Regions from separate parts of the Streptomyces sp. NPDC021096 genome, predicted to be linked through region 1. Evidence: riboswitches for the same ligand, from Rfam matches in the RefSeq annotation. Region 1 holds a riboswitch; each other region holds the start of a gene.
What was found. A riboswitch is a leader RNA that binds a small molecule or an ion and turns the genes downstream of it on or off. The one in region 1 is predicted to bind cobalamin.

Region 1 (3,939 bases):
CGCCGCACCCCGTGGAGGGTGATCGGAGCCCAAGGCGCTGACGTGATCAGGGGGTGTGCGTCACGATGCAGCCCTCTGGCAGTGCGACGACCGTGAAGCGAACGGGATGGCCCATGTCCGACACCGATACCGCCGCGGGCCCTTTGCACAGGATCGCCGCGGCGATCGACCGGGAGCGGGACCCCTCCTCACGGACATGTCTGACGTGCGGCGGGCCGACCCGGGTGGTGGTGCGGGAGGAGTCCGCGGGCAACGGCCGGCCCGTCATCAGCGCGCGCAAGGAGTGCGCGGGCAAGGGGTGTGCGCGCCCCTGACCCGCAGGCCGTCCGGGCGCGCCCGGCTCACGGGTCGGTGACGGCGGCGGGCGTGGCCGGGGCCGTGACCGTACGGGCCGCCCAGCGCTGTTCGACCTTGGCCAGGCGCCAGTAGGCGAGCGCGACGGCCCACACCACCACGAACAGCCCGACGATGACGAACCCGACGTTGTCCAGGTCGAGTCCGGCGATCCAGCCGGTCACCGCGTCGTCGAGGCCGAGCTTCTCGTGCAGGACGCCGACCAGTTCGATGGTGCCGATGAGGAAGGCGACCGCGATGGACAGCCCGGTGATGGTGAGGTTGTAGTAGACCTTGCGGACGGGGTTGGAGAACGCCCACTGGTAGGCGAAGTTCATGAAGGTGCCGTCGAGCGTGTCGAACAGGCTCATGCCGGCGGCGAACAGCAGCGGCAGGCACAGGATCGCGTACCAGGGCAGCCCGGCGGCGGCGCCGCTGCCGGCCATGACCATCAGCGTGACCTCGGTGGCCGTGTCGAAGCCGAGGCCGAAGAGGAAGCCCAGCGGGTACATCTGCCCGGGGCGGGTGATGGAGCGGGTGAAGCGGCCGAGGACGCGGTTCATGAAGCCGCGCGAGTCGAGGTGCTTCTCCAGCTCGGTCTCGTCGTAACGGCCCTCGCGCATGGCGCGGAAGATGCGCAGGATGCCGGCGAGGGCGACGAGGTTGAGGGCGGCGATCAGGTAGAGGAAGCCGCCGGAGACGGTCGTGCCGATGACGCCGAGCGTCTGGTGGGTGGTGGACTCCTCGTTCATCAGCGTCCCGGCCAGCTGGGTGCCGCCGGCCACCAGCAGGGCCATCAGGACGACGACGCTGGAGTGGCCGAGGGCGAACCAGAAGCCGACGGAGACCGGGCGTTTGCCGTCGGCCATCAGCTTGCGGGTGGTGTTGTCGATGGCGGCTATGTGGTCGGCGTCGAAGGCGTGCCGCATGCCGAGGGTGTAGGCGGTGACGCCGAGGCCGACGCCGAAGACCTTGGAGTCGACGGTGTAGTGGTTCGGCACGACCATCAGGAAGAGCACGCCGAAGGCGACGACGTGCAGGGCGGCTATGACGGCCAGCAGGCCCGCGGTGCGCAGGGTGTCCTGGCGGCGCCAGCGGAAGGCGGGCGCGGGGCCGGCGGGGGAATCGGGGGAGTCGGGGAACTCGGGAAACGCAGTCATCGTGGGGTGAACGCTCCAGCACCTCGTGGATCATTTCGAGATGCCGTGGCCGGTCTCCTGGCTTACGGGTCCGTTCGCGCCCGCCCCCGCCTTCCCGGCAGCCGGCTGCGGCCAGTGGCTCCGCGCGCCCGTGGGCGCGCGGAATGGGACGGTCACTCCCCGATCACAGTGGCGAGGGCCGCTCCGGAATGGGACCACGAGGGTCCGTCACCGGTCTTCCCGAACACCACGGCCGGGCCACTTTAACTCCTGGCCTCCGAAGACCCGCTCCCCGTCGGCCGCCTCGCGCCACCACTGTTCGAGCGCGCCCTGGTCCATGGCCGCCCAGTCGGGCGTGGCCTCCACCTGTGCCCGGCCCAGCCGGCGGGCGAGCTCGACGACGGCCAGGCCCGCGGCCGAGCGCTCGGCGTCGTAGGCCCGTACCGCCTCGTCCCAGCTCGTGGCCGAGCGCAGAGCGCGTTCCAGCACCGTGGCGTCCTGGAGGGCCTTGACCGCGCCGCTGCCGGTGTGGGGGCGGGTGACGGCGGCCGCGTCGCCGGCGAGGACGAGCCGGCCCTCGCCGTAGTGCGGCACGGCGAGGTCGTAGAGGGGCTGGACGAAGGTCCGCTCCCTGGGCGTGAGGCGGACGAACTCCTGCCAGTACGGCGGGAAGTGCCGCTCGACCACCGCCGCGTGGTGTGCCATCAGCTCGTCGGTCACCGTGCCGGGCGGCAGGCTCGTCGCCTCCCGCAGCGCGGGGGCGGCGGAGGGCGGCGGGGCGGTGTAGAAGACCCAGTTGGCGAAGGTGCCGACGCCGTGGGCGCCGGGAATGCGGTAGGCGATCATGTGGCCGCCGGGGAAGGTGACGGTCGCCGCCTCGTCCTCGGCCCATGCGGTGCGCGGGCCGGGCAGCGCATCGGCGGGCACGGTGCCGCGCCAGGCCAGATAGCCGGCGTAGACGGGCACGGTGGCGGCTCGGGTGGCCGCCCGTACGGCCGAGCGGTAGCCGTCCGCGCCGACGACCAGGTCGAAGCGCTCCTCGCGCCCGTCGGCCAGGCGCAGCCCGACCCCGTCGGGCTCGGGGACGACCTGCTCGACGGTGGCGCCCTGCCGGTAGTCGACGGACGCGGGGACGCGGGCCCGTAACTCCCGCCACAGCGAGCCCCAGTTGTACGAGCGGAACGGGAACGGCAGCTCCCCCAGCCGGCGGCCGGCGCGGTCGCCGCCGTCCCGGGTGAGCCAGGTGCGGGTGGTCAGCCGCACCCAGGGCATGGCGGCGTCGACGTAGCCGGCCGCCTCCAGTTCGCGGTAGCGCTCGTCGCGGACGGCGAGGCCCACGCCCCGGTCCTGGAGCCCGCCGGGCGTCCGCTCGTAGACCACGACCTCGTCGGCGCCGGCGCGGGCCGCCGCGAGCGCGGCGGCGCAGCCCGCGATGCTGCCGCCCACCACGGCCACTCTTCCTCCGTGCACTGTCATCCTCACGTCTCTTCTCGGGTGATGCGTTGATGCGCTTCGTGCACAGATCTTGACTGTCCGTCGTCCGCGGCACCAGAGTCGCCGACACTCCGCAGGTGATGGACGCGTCCGGCGGGCCGGTGTACGAGTGCAGTGGACCTAATCACGGGGCGAAGGGGCTGACGCCATGACGGATTCGGCAACAGGCGCGGAACGCGGGCCCGAAAAGGCGGCGGTGCCGGGGCAGCGGGACGGTTTCGTGCGCCGTATCGGACTGTTCCAGGCCACGACCATCAACATGAGCCAGATGTGCGGCATCGGGCCCTTCGTGACGATCCCGCTGATGGTGGCCTCCTTCGGCGGGCCGCAGGCCGTCATCGGCTTCGTCGCCGGCGCGGTCCTGGCCCTGGCGGACGGCCTGATCTGGGCGGAGCTGGGGGCCGCGATGCCCAGAGCCGGCGGCAGCTACGTGTATCTGCGGCAGGCGTTCCAGTACCGGACGGGCAAGCTGGTGCCGTTCCTGTTCGTCTGGACGGCGATGCTCTTCATCCCCATCGGCATGTCCACGGGGATCATCGGCTTCGTGCAGTACCTGGGCTATCTGTGGCCGGGCATGGGGCAGACGGCGGGCGACCTCACGGGGTTGGCCGTCATCGCCCTCATCATCACGATGCTGTGGCGGCGCGTCGACCACATCGCACGGATCACGGCCGTGCTGTGGTGCGTCATGCTCGCCTCGGTCGCGCTCGTCATCGTGGCCGCCTTCACCCACTTCAGCCCCGACCGGGCCTTCACCTACCCGGGCGACGCCTTCGAGCTGAGCAGCCATCAGTTCTGGATCGGCTTCGCCGCGGGCCTGACCATCGGCATCTACGACTACATGGGCTACAACACCGTCGCCTACCTGGGCGCGGAGATCAAGAACCCGGGGCGCACGATGCCGCGCGCGATCGTCTACTCGATCCTCGGCATCATGGGCATCTACCTCCTGCTGCAGATCGGCACGCTGGGC
Region 2 (3,939 bases), on a different contig from region 1:
GGGCAGCCAGCGGCCGCGCTGGGCCGTGTCGCCGTACCGGTCGATCATCCAGGCGACCATGTTGTGGATGGAGAGGTAGCCCGCGATGGAGGGGCAGCCGGTGGCCAGTGCCTCGAAGACCAGGACGCCGTCGCCGCGGGTGAGGCCGGAGCCGGCGTGCTCCTCGCGGACGTAGACGCCGCCGAGGCCGAGCTCCGCGGCCTTGCGCAGGACGTCGAGCGGGAAGTGCTTGTCGCGGTCCCAGTCGACGGCGTGCGGGGCCAGGTGCTCCTGGGCGAAGTCCAGGGTGACCTCGGCCAGGGCGAGCTGGTCCGTGGTGAGAGTGGTCGTCACCGCGATCACCCCATTGTCGGGATGGTGAAGCTCGCGCCCTCCTTGACCCCGGAGGGCCAGCGCGAGGTGACGGTCTTGGTGCGGGTGTAGAAGCGGACGGCGTCCGGGCCGTGCTGGTTGAGGTCGCCGAATCCGGACCGCTTCCAGCCGCCGAAGGTGTGGTAGGCGACGGGCACCGGAATGGGCACGTTGACGCCGACCATTCCCGTGGTCACCCGTCGGGTGAAGTCCCGGGCGGTGTCCCCGTCCCGGGTGAAGATCGCCACCCCGTTCCCGTACGGGTGCTCGCTCGGCAGCCGCAGGGCCGCCTCGTAGTCGGCGGCGCGGGCCACGCAGAGCACCGGGCCGAAGATCTCCTCGCGGTAGATCCGCATGGCGGGGGTGACACGGTCGAAGAGGGTGGCGCCGGCGAAGAAGCCGCCCTCGTGGCCGGGCAGGACGAAGCCCCGGCCGTCGACGACGAGTTCGGCGCCCTCGGTGGCGCCGATGTCGACGTAGCGGCGTACGCGGTCCAGGGCGTCACGGCTCACCAGCGGGCCGAAGTCGGCCTCCGGGTCGTCCGAACGTCCGATCCGCAGGTCCCCGATGCGCTCCTTGAGGCGTGCGACCAGCGCGTCGGCCGTCTCCTCCCCGACGGGCACGGCCACCGAGATGGCCATGCAGCGCTCGCCCGCCGAGCCGTACCCGGCGCCGACCAGCGCGTCGACGGCCTGGTCGAGGTCGGCGTCCGGCATCACGATCATGTGGTTCTTGGCGCCGCCGAAGCACTGGGCGCGCTTGCCGTGCGCGGCGGCCGTGGCGTAGACGTGCGCGGCGACGGAGGTGGAGCCGACGAAGCCGACGGCCTGCACCCGGGGGTCCGTCAGCAGGGTCTCGGCGGACTCCTTGCCACCGTTGACCACGTTCAGGATCCCCGGCGGAAGGCCGGCCTCGAGGAAGAGCTCCGCGAGGCGCAGCGGTACGGACGGGGCCCGCTCGGACGGCTTGAGGACGAAGGCGTTCCCGCAGGCGATGGCCGGTGCGGCCTTCCACAGGGGGATCATCGCGGGGAAGTTGAAGGGGGTGATGCCGGCCGTGACGCCCAGTGGGGAGCGCAGCGAGTGGACGTCGATGCCGGTGCCGGCGTTGTCGGTGAACTCGCCCTTGAGCAGGTGCGGGATGCCGGCGGCGAACTCGACCACCTCCAGGCCGCGCTGGAGGTCGCCGTGGGCGTCGGCGACGGTCTTGCCGTGCTCGCGGGACAGCAGGCGGGCCAGCGAGTCCCGTTCGCCCTCGACGAGTTGGAGGAACCGCAGCAGGACGCGGGCGCGGCGCTGCGGATTCCACTCGCCCCACTCCGGTTGCGCGGCGGCGGCGTCCGCGATCGCGGCCGCGGTGTCCTCGCGCCCGGCCAGGGGCACCCGGGCCTGTACGGCGCCGGTGTTGGGGTCGTACACGTCGGTGAAGAGCCCCGACGTTCCGGGGGTGTGCTTGCCGCCGATGAAATGTGTCAGTTCACGGACCATGGAAGCCTGCTCTCGTCAGGTCAGGTGAGATCCGGGGATGGGCATGGGGCTTCGTGGCTCTGCGAAGAGCTACGCGTGCGCGGACATCAGTGCGCGCTCCGCCGGATCACCAGGGTCGTGAGTACGGACCGGTGCCATGCGTGTCTGCTCCATCCTCGTGGACAACACGGAACACCCCGCGGCCGGTATCCTGACTCCCGGATCACCGCGCGCCGCCAGCCTTCCCGACGAATGGCACATCTCGTCAGTGGCGTGCTGTCGACGGCACACTCCCCGGTCACAGTGGCGGGACCGTGCCGGAATCACACCGGCTTCCCTGACACCGCGGGCCTTGGTCACGAACATATAGTTGGACGTCCTAGTAAGTCCACCCCCGGCGTGATCACTTGTCCGCCACCGGGTACGGCACGAACGTGCTGCTGTTCTCGTCGATCGCCAGCGGCCGGCCCAGCGGCGGCACCGCGCGCTGCGGGCAGTCCAGGCGTTCGCAGATCCGGCAGCCCATGCCGATGGGGGTGGCCGCGGAGGTGTTGCCGAGGTCGAGCCCGTCGGAGTAGACGAGCCGGGAGGCGTGGCGCACTTCGCAGCCGAGGCCGATGGCGAACGTCTTGCCCGGCTCGCCCCAGCCCCCGCGGTGCCGGGTGACGGCGCGGGCGGTCCACAGGTAGCGCTGTCCGTCCGGCATGGCGGCGATCTGGACGTGGATCCGGCCCGGGGCGGCGAACGCCTCGTACACGTTCCACAAGGGGCAGGTGCCGCCCGCGCGGGAGAAGTGGAAGCCGGTGGCGGACTGGCGCTTGGACATGTTGCCGGCGCGGTCCACGCGGACGAAGGAGAACGGCACACCGCGCAGCCGCGGCCGCTGGAGGGTGCTGAGGCGGTGGCAGACGGTCTCGTAGCCGAGGCCGAAGCGGTCGGTGAGCCGTTCGATGTCGTAGCGGACCTCCTCCGCGGCGGCGTGGAAGGCGCGGTACGGCAGGATCAGCGCGGCGGCGAAGTAGTTGGCGATGCCGATCCTGGCGAGCGACCAACTGGCGGAGCCCTCCGCGTAGTCCTCCGACGCCAGCGCGGACAGCCGGTCGCCGAACTCCAGCAGCGCGAGCTGGGTGGCCATGCGGAAGGCCTGCTGTCCGGGGCGCAGCCGGTTGGACAGGTGCAGGACGCGGGTGGCCGGGTCGTAGTGGTGCAGCCGGTCGCAGTCCGCCGCCAGCCGCACTCCATGCCGTTCGGTCAGGCGCGCGGAGAGCGTTCGCACCACCTCGCCGGGCCGCACGCCCAGGGCGTGGGCCAGGTCCTCGGCCGCGAGGTCGGCCTCGTGGAGGTAGTTCTGCCGCCGGTAGAAGAACTCCCGTATCTCCTCGTGCGGGGAGCGCGGCAGGGCCACGTCCTCGTGGCCGCGGGCCTCCGCGGCTTCGGCCAGCCGCTCGGCCAGGGCGTGGCCGCGGCGGCCGAGGTCGAGCAGGACCGAGGCCACGGCCGGCATGCGCGAGGCCAGTTCCGCGAGGTCGGAGGGGGAGACCCGGGCGGCGTCGACCTCGGTGGCGAGCACCTCGCGCAGGTCGGCCACGAGTCTGCTGGTGTCGCGCTCCGAGAAGAACCCCGGGTCGACGCCGAAGGCCTCGGTCAGCCGCAGCAGCACCGGCACGGTCAGCGGCCGGGAATCGTGCTCCATCTGATTGAGGTAGCTGGGGGAGATCGCCAGGACGCGCGCCAGCTCCGCCTGACTGAGCCGCCGCTCCTCGCGCAACCGCCGCAGCCGCGCCCCCGCGTATGTCTTGCCCACCGCTCTCCCCCTGCTCCGTGCCCGACGTCCGTGATCGGACGGGTGTGTTGGCAAGATTCGCAGAACCGGGCCGGAAGATGCGCAGAACTTGGCAATCTTCCACGGTTGATGGCACTGAGTGCCACTGTCAGAGTCGTAGCGCGGCCCACCGCCCCTCCGGGCGCACTGTTCACCGCTTCACACGCCCGGAAGGGCGGCGGCGCCGCATCGGTGGCACGTCACTCAGTGACAACCCCACGCACCCTTCACAAGAACCGTGTGATCTCAGCGAACCCGGGAGACGGTCATGGCGCAGGCACAGACGGCGGCGGAAGCACT
Region 3 (3,939 bases), on a different contig from region 1:
CGCAGGAACGCGCGCCGGAAGCCGTCGCTCTCCAGCGATCCGTGCCAGTGCGTGCCCCAGACGGCACCGACCCGGCAGCCGTCCAGGAACGGCTCGTCGCCGCCCAGGACTTCGGCGACGCCGTGGTGGATCTCGTAGCCCTCCACCCGCTCGCCCAGGGCCTCGCCCACCGGCCGGGCCAGGGTCTTCTCGACCGCGAACCGCACCCGCACCGGCAGCAGGCCCAGGCCCTCGACCGAACCGGCCCGTGACTCCACCTCGTCGTCGATCCGCTCGCCCAGCACCTGGAAGCCGCCGCAGATGCCGAGCACCGGGCGGCCCTCGGCGGCCCGGCGGGCCAGGGCCTCCGCCAGGCCCCGTTCGCGCAGCCACGCCAGGGCCCGGACCGTTCCGCGCGTGCCCGGCACCACGACCAGGTCGGCGTCCGCGAGCTCCTCGGGGCGGTCGACGAAGCGGACGACCACGCCCGGTTCGGCCGCGAGGGCGTCCACGTCCGTGAAGTTGGACATCAGCGGTACCGCGCACACCGCCACGCGCAGCACGTCGGCGCCGTGCGGCGGGGCCACCACCGATTCGCGGACGGCGCCGCGCAGCGAGACGCGCAGGCCGTCCTCCTCGTCGATGCCGAGGCCGTGGGCGAACGGCAGTACGCCGAACGTCCGCCGGCCCGTCAGGGCGTGCAGCATGTCCAGGCCCGGCTCCAGCAGGGAGACGTCGCCCCGGAACTTGTTGACGATGTAGCCCGCTATCAGCTCCTGGTCCTCGGGCGAGAGCAGCGCGGTGGTGCCGAAGAAGGACGCGAAGACCCCGCCGCGGTCGATGTCGCCGACCACCACCACCGGCAGCCGGCCCGCGCGGGCGATGCCCATGTTGACGATGTCGCTGCGGCGCAGGTTGATCTCCGCCGGGCTGCCGGCGCCCTCGCAGATCACCGCGTCGTGCGTACGCCGCAGTTCCTCGAGGCACTCGGTCACCGTGCCGAACAACTGCTCCTGCCGGCCCGCGTGGTAGCCGCGGGCGCTGAGCTCGCCCACCGGCTTGCCCATGAGCACGACCTGGCTGCTGCGGTCACCGCCGGGCTTGAGCAGCACGGGGTTCATCAGCGCGCTCGGCTCGACGCGGGCGGCCGCGGCCTGCATGGCCTGGGCGCGCCCTATCTCCGCTCCCTCGCGCGTGACGAAGGAGTTGAGCGACATGTTCTGCGCCTTGAACGGCGCGACCTTGACGCCCTTGCGGACCAGCCAGCGGCAGATGCCGGCCGTCACCACGCTCTTGCCCGCGTCCGAGGTGGTCCCGGCCACCAGCAGGCCCCCGCCCGGCGGGCGCGCGGGCCCGCTCCTGTCGGCAGCTGTCACCGATTCCTCCTTCTGGCGAGGTGTGCGAGGGAGAGCCTGCCCACCACGGCGGTGCCCAGGGCCAGCAGGGAGACCCGGCGCGAGAGCCGCACCGCGCGTTCGATGTCCGCCACGGCCACGGGCCGGTTCTCCGCGCCCAGGACGGGGCGGTGTTCGACGCGGCCGGCGTAGGCGAGGGTGCCGCCCAGGCGGACCCCGAGGGCGCCGGCGAAGGCGGCCTCGACCGGGCCGGCGTTGGGGCTGGGGTGGCGGGCGGCGTCGCGCCGGGCCACGCGCCAGGCGCCGCGCGGGTCGGGGCCGGCGAGGACGGCGAGGGCGGCGGTGAGGCGGGCGCCGGGCCAGCCGACGATGTCGTCGAGGCGGGCGGAGGCCCAGCCGAACCGCCGGTGGCGCGGCGACTTGTGGCCGACCATGGCGTCGAGGGTGTTGACCGCGCGGAAGCCCACCAGGCCGGGCACCCCGGCGAGGGCTCCCCAGACGAGGGCGCCCACGACGGCGTCGGAGGTGTTCTCGGCGACGGATTCGACGACGGCCCGGGCGATCTGCTGCCCGTCCAGCGCCTGCGGGTCGCGGCCGCACAGGTGCGGCAGCCGTTCCCGGGCGACCTCGAGGTCGCCGGCCTCCAGGGCTCCGCCGACCGCCCGTGCCTCGCGGCCCAGGGTCGTACCGCCGAGCACGGCCCAGGTCGCGGCGGCGGTCAGCGCGACGCCGGCGGAGGGGGAGCGGCGCGCGGTACGGGCCAGCAGCCCGGCGGCGGCCGCCGTGCCGCCCGCGCACAGCAGCGCGTGCAGGGTGCCGTAGCCGCGGTGGTCGCGCCACAGTCGCTCCTCGACGGCCTGCGCGGCGCGGCCGAACGCGGCGACGGGGTGGCCGCGGCGCGGGTCGCCCACCACGAGGTCGCAGGCGAATCCGAGCGCGGCGCCGCAGACGAAGGCGAGATGCTTCCCGGTCGTGTTCCCGGCTATCTGATCACTGCGCGTCGGGCGCATCGGATCAGGCCGCCGTCACACCGTGGCGGGTGCGGCGCACCGGGGGCACAGGGGGCGCGAAGGGCAGGGGGCGACGGCAGCCGGGCATGGCGATGTGTCCTCACTCAGGGTCCGCGCCCTGGCTCGACGTGACCGGCGACCAGAGTCTCCTGGCTCCCGGATCGGCGTCGCCCCCGGCCTTCCAGTCCGCGGACCGCGGACCGTGGCCCTGGAATCGGGGGGACACTCCCCGGTGACAGTGGCGGGACCGCGCCGGATTCGCACCGGCTTCCTCTGCTGTCGCCGTTTGGCTCCGGAAGTCCACCACGGCCCGGGAAGGGCAGTCAACTCACCCTGACCTGCGGTGAGGCTGCCGGTCACGGGTGGGGCGGCGGGCGACGCGGGCAACGACGAAGCGCCGGTCCGGCGGGTGCCGGACCGGCGCTTGGTGCGCGGGATGTGCTGCGGTCGCGTCAGGCGACGATCAGGTAGATGCCGTATCCCACGGCGGCCGCGCACAGCGCGAAGCAGGCGTACGCGCCGGTGCGCGCCATCGCGCTCGGGCCGGCCGCCGGGGCGGTGGCGGCGGGTGCGGCCTTGCGGGACGTGCCCACGATGCCGAGGGTGAAGACGGCCACGAGGCCGAGGGTGGCCACGAGGCTGACGCCGAAGACCTGGCCGAGTGCTGCCCAGTCGATGTTCATGGTGGTTCTCCTCCGTTGCCCGGCGGTCAGCCGGCCGTCGCGGGGGCGGGGGCGGGAGCGGCGGCCGGGGCGGCTGCCGGGGCGGCGGTGGGGCCGGCGACCGGGCCGGCCGGCGGCGGGGCGACGGCCTGGAGGGCCGCGGTGACCACGCCGACGGGCTCGGCCGGGACGGAGACGCCCTGCGGCTCGTTGAGGTCGTTGACGTTGTCGTGCGTGACCGGCTTGCGGCGCGAGGCCACCCAGATGGCGCCGCAGGCGGCCAGGGCCAGGACGGCGACCGCGGCGACGCCCCAGTCTCCCTGGTCGGCCAGGAGCGCGGCGCCGGCGCCGACGAGGCCGGCGGCCGGGAGGGTCAGGCCCCAGGCGGCGACCATGCGGCCGGCGGTGGACCAGCGCACCACGCCGCCCTTGCGGCCGAGCCCCGCGCCCATGACGGCGCCGGAGCAGACCTGGGTGGTGGAGAGCGCGAAGCCGATGTGGGAGGAGGCCAGGATGGTGACGGCGGCGCCGGTCTGGGCGGCGAAGCCCTGCGGCGGCTGGATGTCGGCCAGGCCCTTGCCGAGGGTGCGGATGATGCGCCAGCCGCCGAGGTAGGTGCCGAGCGCGATGGCGATGCCGGCGGAGGCGATGACCCACATCGGCGGGTCGGCGTCCGCGCCGAGGGCGCCGCCGGAGATCAGCGCGAGGGTGATGACGCCCATGGTCTTCTGCGCGTCGTTGGTGCCGTGGGCGAGGGAGACCAGGGCGGCCGAGGCGATCTGGCCGGCGCGGTAGCCCTTGGCGCTGGCCTCGGGGTCGGTGTTGCGCGCCAGGCGGTAGGTCATCCGGGTCGCCAGCACGGTCGCCAGGCCGGCCACGACCGGGGCGACGACGGCGGGGATGAGGACCTTCATGACGACGGCGTCACCGTGG
Region 4 (3,939 bases), on a different contig from region 1:
GGCGATCGCCAGCAGCAGCGAGTTGCGCATGCCGACCTCGGCGATGCGGGCGCGCAGCGCGTCCCAGCGGTCCGCCCAGGCCGGGACGGCGTTGGGGTAGTGGTCCGGGTGCAGCACGCCGCGGGCGGTGCGGGTCGCGGACCAGGCCGCGTGCGGGCCGTGCCGCTCGGCGAGGTCGGCGGAGGCCTCGTACGCCGCGAGCATGATCCGCTCGGAGATGCGGGTGGACAGCTCCTTCGCCTCGGGGGAGTCGAAGGGCAGGCGCAGGCGGAAGAAGACGTCCTGCAGGCCCATCAGGCCCAGGCCCACCGGGCGCCAGCGGTTGTTGGAGTTGCCGGCCTGCTCGGTCGGGTAGAAGTTGATGTCCACGACGCGGTCGAGGAACGTCACGGCCGTACGGACCGTACGGTCGAGCTTCTCCCAGTCCATCTCGCCGTCGGCACCCAGGTGCTGCGCGAGGTTGACCGAGCCGAGGTTGCAGACCGCGGTCTCGCTGTCGTCGGTGACCTCGAGGATCTCGGTGCAGAGGTTCGAGGAGTGGACGACCTTGCCCTTTTCGGCCGTCTGGTTGGCCGTGCGGTTGGCGGCGTCCTTGAACGTCATCCAGCCGTTGCCGGTCTGCGCGAGGGTACGCATCATGCGGGCGTACAGCACGCGGGCCGGGATCTGCTTGACGGCCTTGCCCTCGGCCTCGTACCGGCGGTACGCGGCGTCGAACTCGTCGCCGTAGAGGTCGACCAGGTCGGGCGTGTCGGCGGGGGAGAACAGCGACCAGTCGGCGTCGGCCTCGACGCGGCGCATGAACTCGTCCGGGATCCAGTGCGCGATGTTGAGGTTGTGGGTGCGGCGGGCCTCCTCACCGGTGTTGTCGCGGAGCTCCAGGAACTCCTCGATGTCCGCGTGCCAGGTCTCCAGGTAGACGCAGGCGGCGCCCTTGCGCCGGCCGCCCTGGTTGACCGCCGCGACGGAGGCGTCGAGGGTGCGCAGGAACGGCACGATGCCGTTGGAGTGACCGTTGGTGCCGCGGATCAGCGAGCCGCGCGAGCGGATGCGGGAGTAGGACAGGCCGATGCCGCCCGCGTGCTTCGACAGGCGCGCCACCTGGTGGTAGCGGTCGTAGATCGAGTCCAGCTCGTCCAGCGGCGAGTCCAGCAGGTAGCAGGACGACATCTGCGGGTGGCGGGTGCCGGAGTTGAAGAGCGTGGGGGAGGACGGCAGGTACGACAGCGTGCTGGTCAGCCGGTACAGCTCCGCGACGTCGTCCAGGGCCCGCTCCGAGTGGTCCTCGGCCAGACCGCAGGCCACGCGGAGCAGGAAGTGCTGCGGGGTCTCGATCACGTCGCGGTGGATCGGGTGGCGCAGCAGGTAGCGGCTGTGCAGGGTGCGCAGGCCGAAGTAGCCGAAGCGGTCGTCGGCGCCGTCGGTCAGCGCCGTCTCCACCAGAGCGTCCAGGCGCTCGGCGTGGGTGGCCACGAAGGCGGCGGTCTCGTCCGCGATCAGGCCCTCGCGGTGGCCGACGGCGACCGAGGCGGAGAAGGACGTCGCACCCTGGCCGGCCGCCTCGTCGGCGATGGCACGGGTGAGCAGCCGGGCGGCGAGCTTGGAGTACTCCGGCTCCTCGGCGATGAGACCGGCGGCGGCCTCGGTGGCGAGGGAGCGCAGCTCGGCCTCGTCCGAACCGGGGTGCCGGCCGCGCAGCGCGGCGGCGGCGACCTTGCCCGGGTCGGTGGCGGGCAGATCGGCGGTGAGATCGGTCAGGGTGCGCAGCAGCGCGGTCCCGGGGCCGCCGGTCGCTTCCGCGTTCGCTGAGACCGGATCTGCGGGCGCGATGGTCACGTGTGGCTCTCCCTCGCTCGGCTGGGGTGGGCCGGGCGGGAGGCGCGCGACGGTCGCGTACGGGCATGCCTCTTGCACCAGGGCACACCTCGTAGGCGTCCGCCGGCCCAACCCGCGGGGCCCGGACGAATTCAACGCCCATAGCCGAGCCCAGGGCAGGCTCGGTGGTGGACGCGCTGTCGGCAGGTCCTCGGACTTCGGTGCGCTGTGTATATGCGCACACATACACCGTTGCGGGACAGTTCCGGATTTCCACCGGATTCCCCTGCGACGACAGCGAGGACGAGCATACATCTAGTGCCGGGCCTCGTACGCGCCCCCACATGTTGTGTCGTCCCGTCATGAAGCGGTTGCGGAATGTGCTAACGGGTGGGCCCGGCAGGGCAAGCGAAGAGGGCCGTCACGCCCCCTGGGCGGGGGTGTGACGGCCCTCTGGAGGGTGGGTCGGGTCAGTGCCCGCCGGGGGCTCCCACGGTGGCCGGGGGGAGGTCCGTACGGACGCCCGGGTCGCCGGCGTCGGCGGTGTAGTCCGACGGCCGGGTCTCGTCCACGCCGTCGGGCGCCTTCAGCGCCCTGAGGACGAACGTCGCGACGATGACGACGATCACATTGAGGGCGAAGGCCGTGAGGCCGATGTAGCCCTTCTCGCCGATGAGCGGGATCAGGTTGGTGTTGCCGAAGTGGTCCTGGGTGGCGCTCGGCGTGTCGTACGCCCGCCAGGTGCCGTAGATCATTCCGGCCGCCCAGCCCGCGAGCAGCGCCCAGCGGTGGCACCAGCGGGTGAAGAGACCGCCGACCAGGGCCGGCACGGTCTGCAGGATCCAGATGCCGCCGAGCAGCTGGAAATTGATGGCGACCGTTTTGTCCATGGTCAGGACGAAGGCGAGGGCGCCGACCTTCACCAGCAGGGAGGCGAGCTTGGAGACCTTCGCCTCGTGTTCGGGAGAGGCGTCCGGCTTGATGAAGTCCTTGTAGATGTTGCGCGTGAACAGATTTGCCGCCGCGATCGACATGATGGCGGCCGGAACGAGCGCGCCGATGCCGATGGCCGCGAAGGCCACGCCCGTGAACCAGTCGGGGAACATGTCCTCGAAGAGCTGTGGGATCGCGAGCTGTCCGTTCTTCACCTTCACCCCGGCGGCGAGGGCCATGAAGCCGAGCATGGCCAGCAGACCCAGCATCAGGGAGTAAAGGGGAAGAATGGTGGTGTTGCGGCGGATGACATTGCGGCCCTTGCTGGAAAGCACCGCGGTCACCGAGTGCGGATAGAGGAACAGCGCCATCGCCGAGCCCAGGGCGAGCGTCGCGTACGCCCACTGTGCCTGCGGTCCGGTGATCAGTGAGCCGCGCGGCTTGCCGGTGGCCGGGTTTTCTGCCGCGAACGCCTCGCCGGCCTTCGCGAAGATGTCGTCGAAGCCGCCGAGCTTCATCGGGATGTAGATGATCGCCACGATGATCACGATGTAGATCAAGGTGTCCTTGACGAACGCGATCAGCGCGGGCGCGCGCAGCCCCGAGGAATAGGTGTAGGCCGCGAGCACACCGAAGGCGATCAGCAGCGGCAGGTCCTTCACGAACCAGTTGGTGTTCTCCCCGCCGCCGACGCCCATGACGTCCAGAACCGCCTGGATGCCGACCAATTGCAGCGCGATGTACGGCATCGTGGCGAGTATTCCGGTCAACGCCAGGGCCAGCGAGAGGCCCTTGGAGCCGAACCGGCCCCGGACGAAGTCCGAGGACGTCACATAGCCGTGCTTGTGCGCGACCGACCAGAGGCGGGGCAGGAAGGTGAACACCAGCGGGTAACAGAGAATGGTGTACGGCACCGCGAAGAAGCCCGCCGCGCCGCCCGCGTAAATGGCGGCCGGGACGGCCACGAACGTATACGCGGTATAGAGGTCACCGCCCAGCAGGAACCAGGTGACCCAGGTGCCGAAGGAGCGGCCGCCCAGTCCCCACTCGTCGAGATTGTTCGCGTTCTCCGCGCGCCGCCACTTCGAGGCCAGAAAGCCCATGACCGTGACGGCGAGGAAGAAGATGATGAAGACGGTGAGCGCGACACCGTTCACGCCGTCCTTCATCGCGGCTCACCTCCCGCACGCG

Region 2: it holds a riboswitch for cobalamin, as region 1 does, so the genes downstream of both, AB0G59_RS25855 (CoA-acylating methylmalonate-semialdehyde dehydrogenase) here and AB0G59_RS23840 (HoxN/HupN/NixA family nickel/cobalt transporter) in region 1, are expected to answer to the same signal.
Region 3: it holds a riboswitch for cobalamin, as region 1 does, so the genes downstream of both, AB0G59_RS26320 (cobalamin biosynthesis protein) here and AB0G59_RS23840 (HoxN/HupN/NixA family nickel/cobalt transporter) in region 1, are expected to answer to the same signal.
Region 4: it holds a riboswitch for cobalamin, as region 1 does, so the genes downstream of both, AB0G59_RS01490 (ribonucleoside-diphosphate reductase subunit alpha) here and AB0G59_RS23840 (HoxN/HupN/NixA family nickel/cobalt transporter) in region 1, are expected to answer to the same signal.

Annotation. Positions count from the first base shown of each region.
Region 1 covers NZ_JBFADG010000023.1:30,060-33,998, forward strand. Annotated here, with positions in the region: gene AB0G59_RS23835 (hypothetical protein) at 114-314, shown strand; gene AB0G59_RS23840 (HoxN/HupN/NixA family nickel/cobalt transporter) at 342-1,493, opposite strand; cobalamin riboswitch at 1,523-1,739, opposite strand; gene AB0G59_RS23845 (FAD-dependent monooxygenase) at 1,701-2,948, opposite strand; gene AB0G59_RS23850 (APC family permease) at 3,115-3,939, shown strand, end outside.
Region 2 covers NZ_JBFADG010000029.1:5,982-9,920, forward strand. Annotated here, with positions in the region: gene AB0G59_RS25850 (acyl-CoA dehydrogenase family protein) at 1-342, opposite strand, end outside; gene AB0G59_RS25855 (CoA-acylating methylmalonate-semialdehyde dehydrogenase) at 339-1,838, opposite strand; cobalamin riboswitch at 2,001-2,187, opposite strand; gene AB0G59_RS25860 (short-chain fatty acyl-CoA regulator family protein) at 2,221-3,621, opposite strand; gene aceA (isocitrate lyase) at 3,908-3,939, shown strand, end outside.
Region 3 covers NZ_JBFADG010000031.1:42,016-45,954, forward strand. Annotated here, with positions in the region: gene AB0G59_RS26315 (cobyric acid synthase) at 1-1,355, opposite strand, end outside; gene AB0G59_RS26320 (cobalamin biosynthesis protein) at 1,352-2,344, opposite strand; cobalamin riboswitch at 2,487-2,619, opposite strand; gene AB0G59_RS26325 (hypothetical protein) at 2,797-3,027, opposite strand; gene AB0G59_RS26330 (inorganic phosphate transporter) at 3,054-3,939, opposite strand, start outside.
Region 4 covers NZ_JBFADG010000001.1:317,999-321,937, forward strand. Annotated here, with positions in the region: gene AB0G59_RS01490 (ribonucleoside-diphosphate reductase subunit alpha) at 1-1,836, opposite strand, end outside; cobalamin riboswitch at 2,000-2,143, opposite strand; gene mctP (monocarboxylate uptake permease MctP) at 2,286-3,917, opposite strand; gene AB0G59_RS01500 (DUF3311 domain-containing protein) at 3,914-3,939, opposite strand, start outside.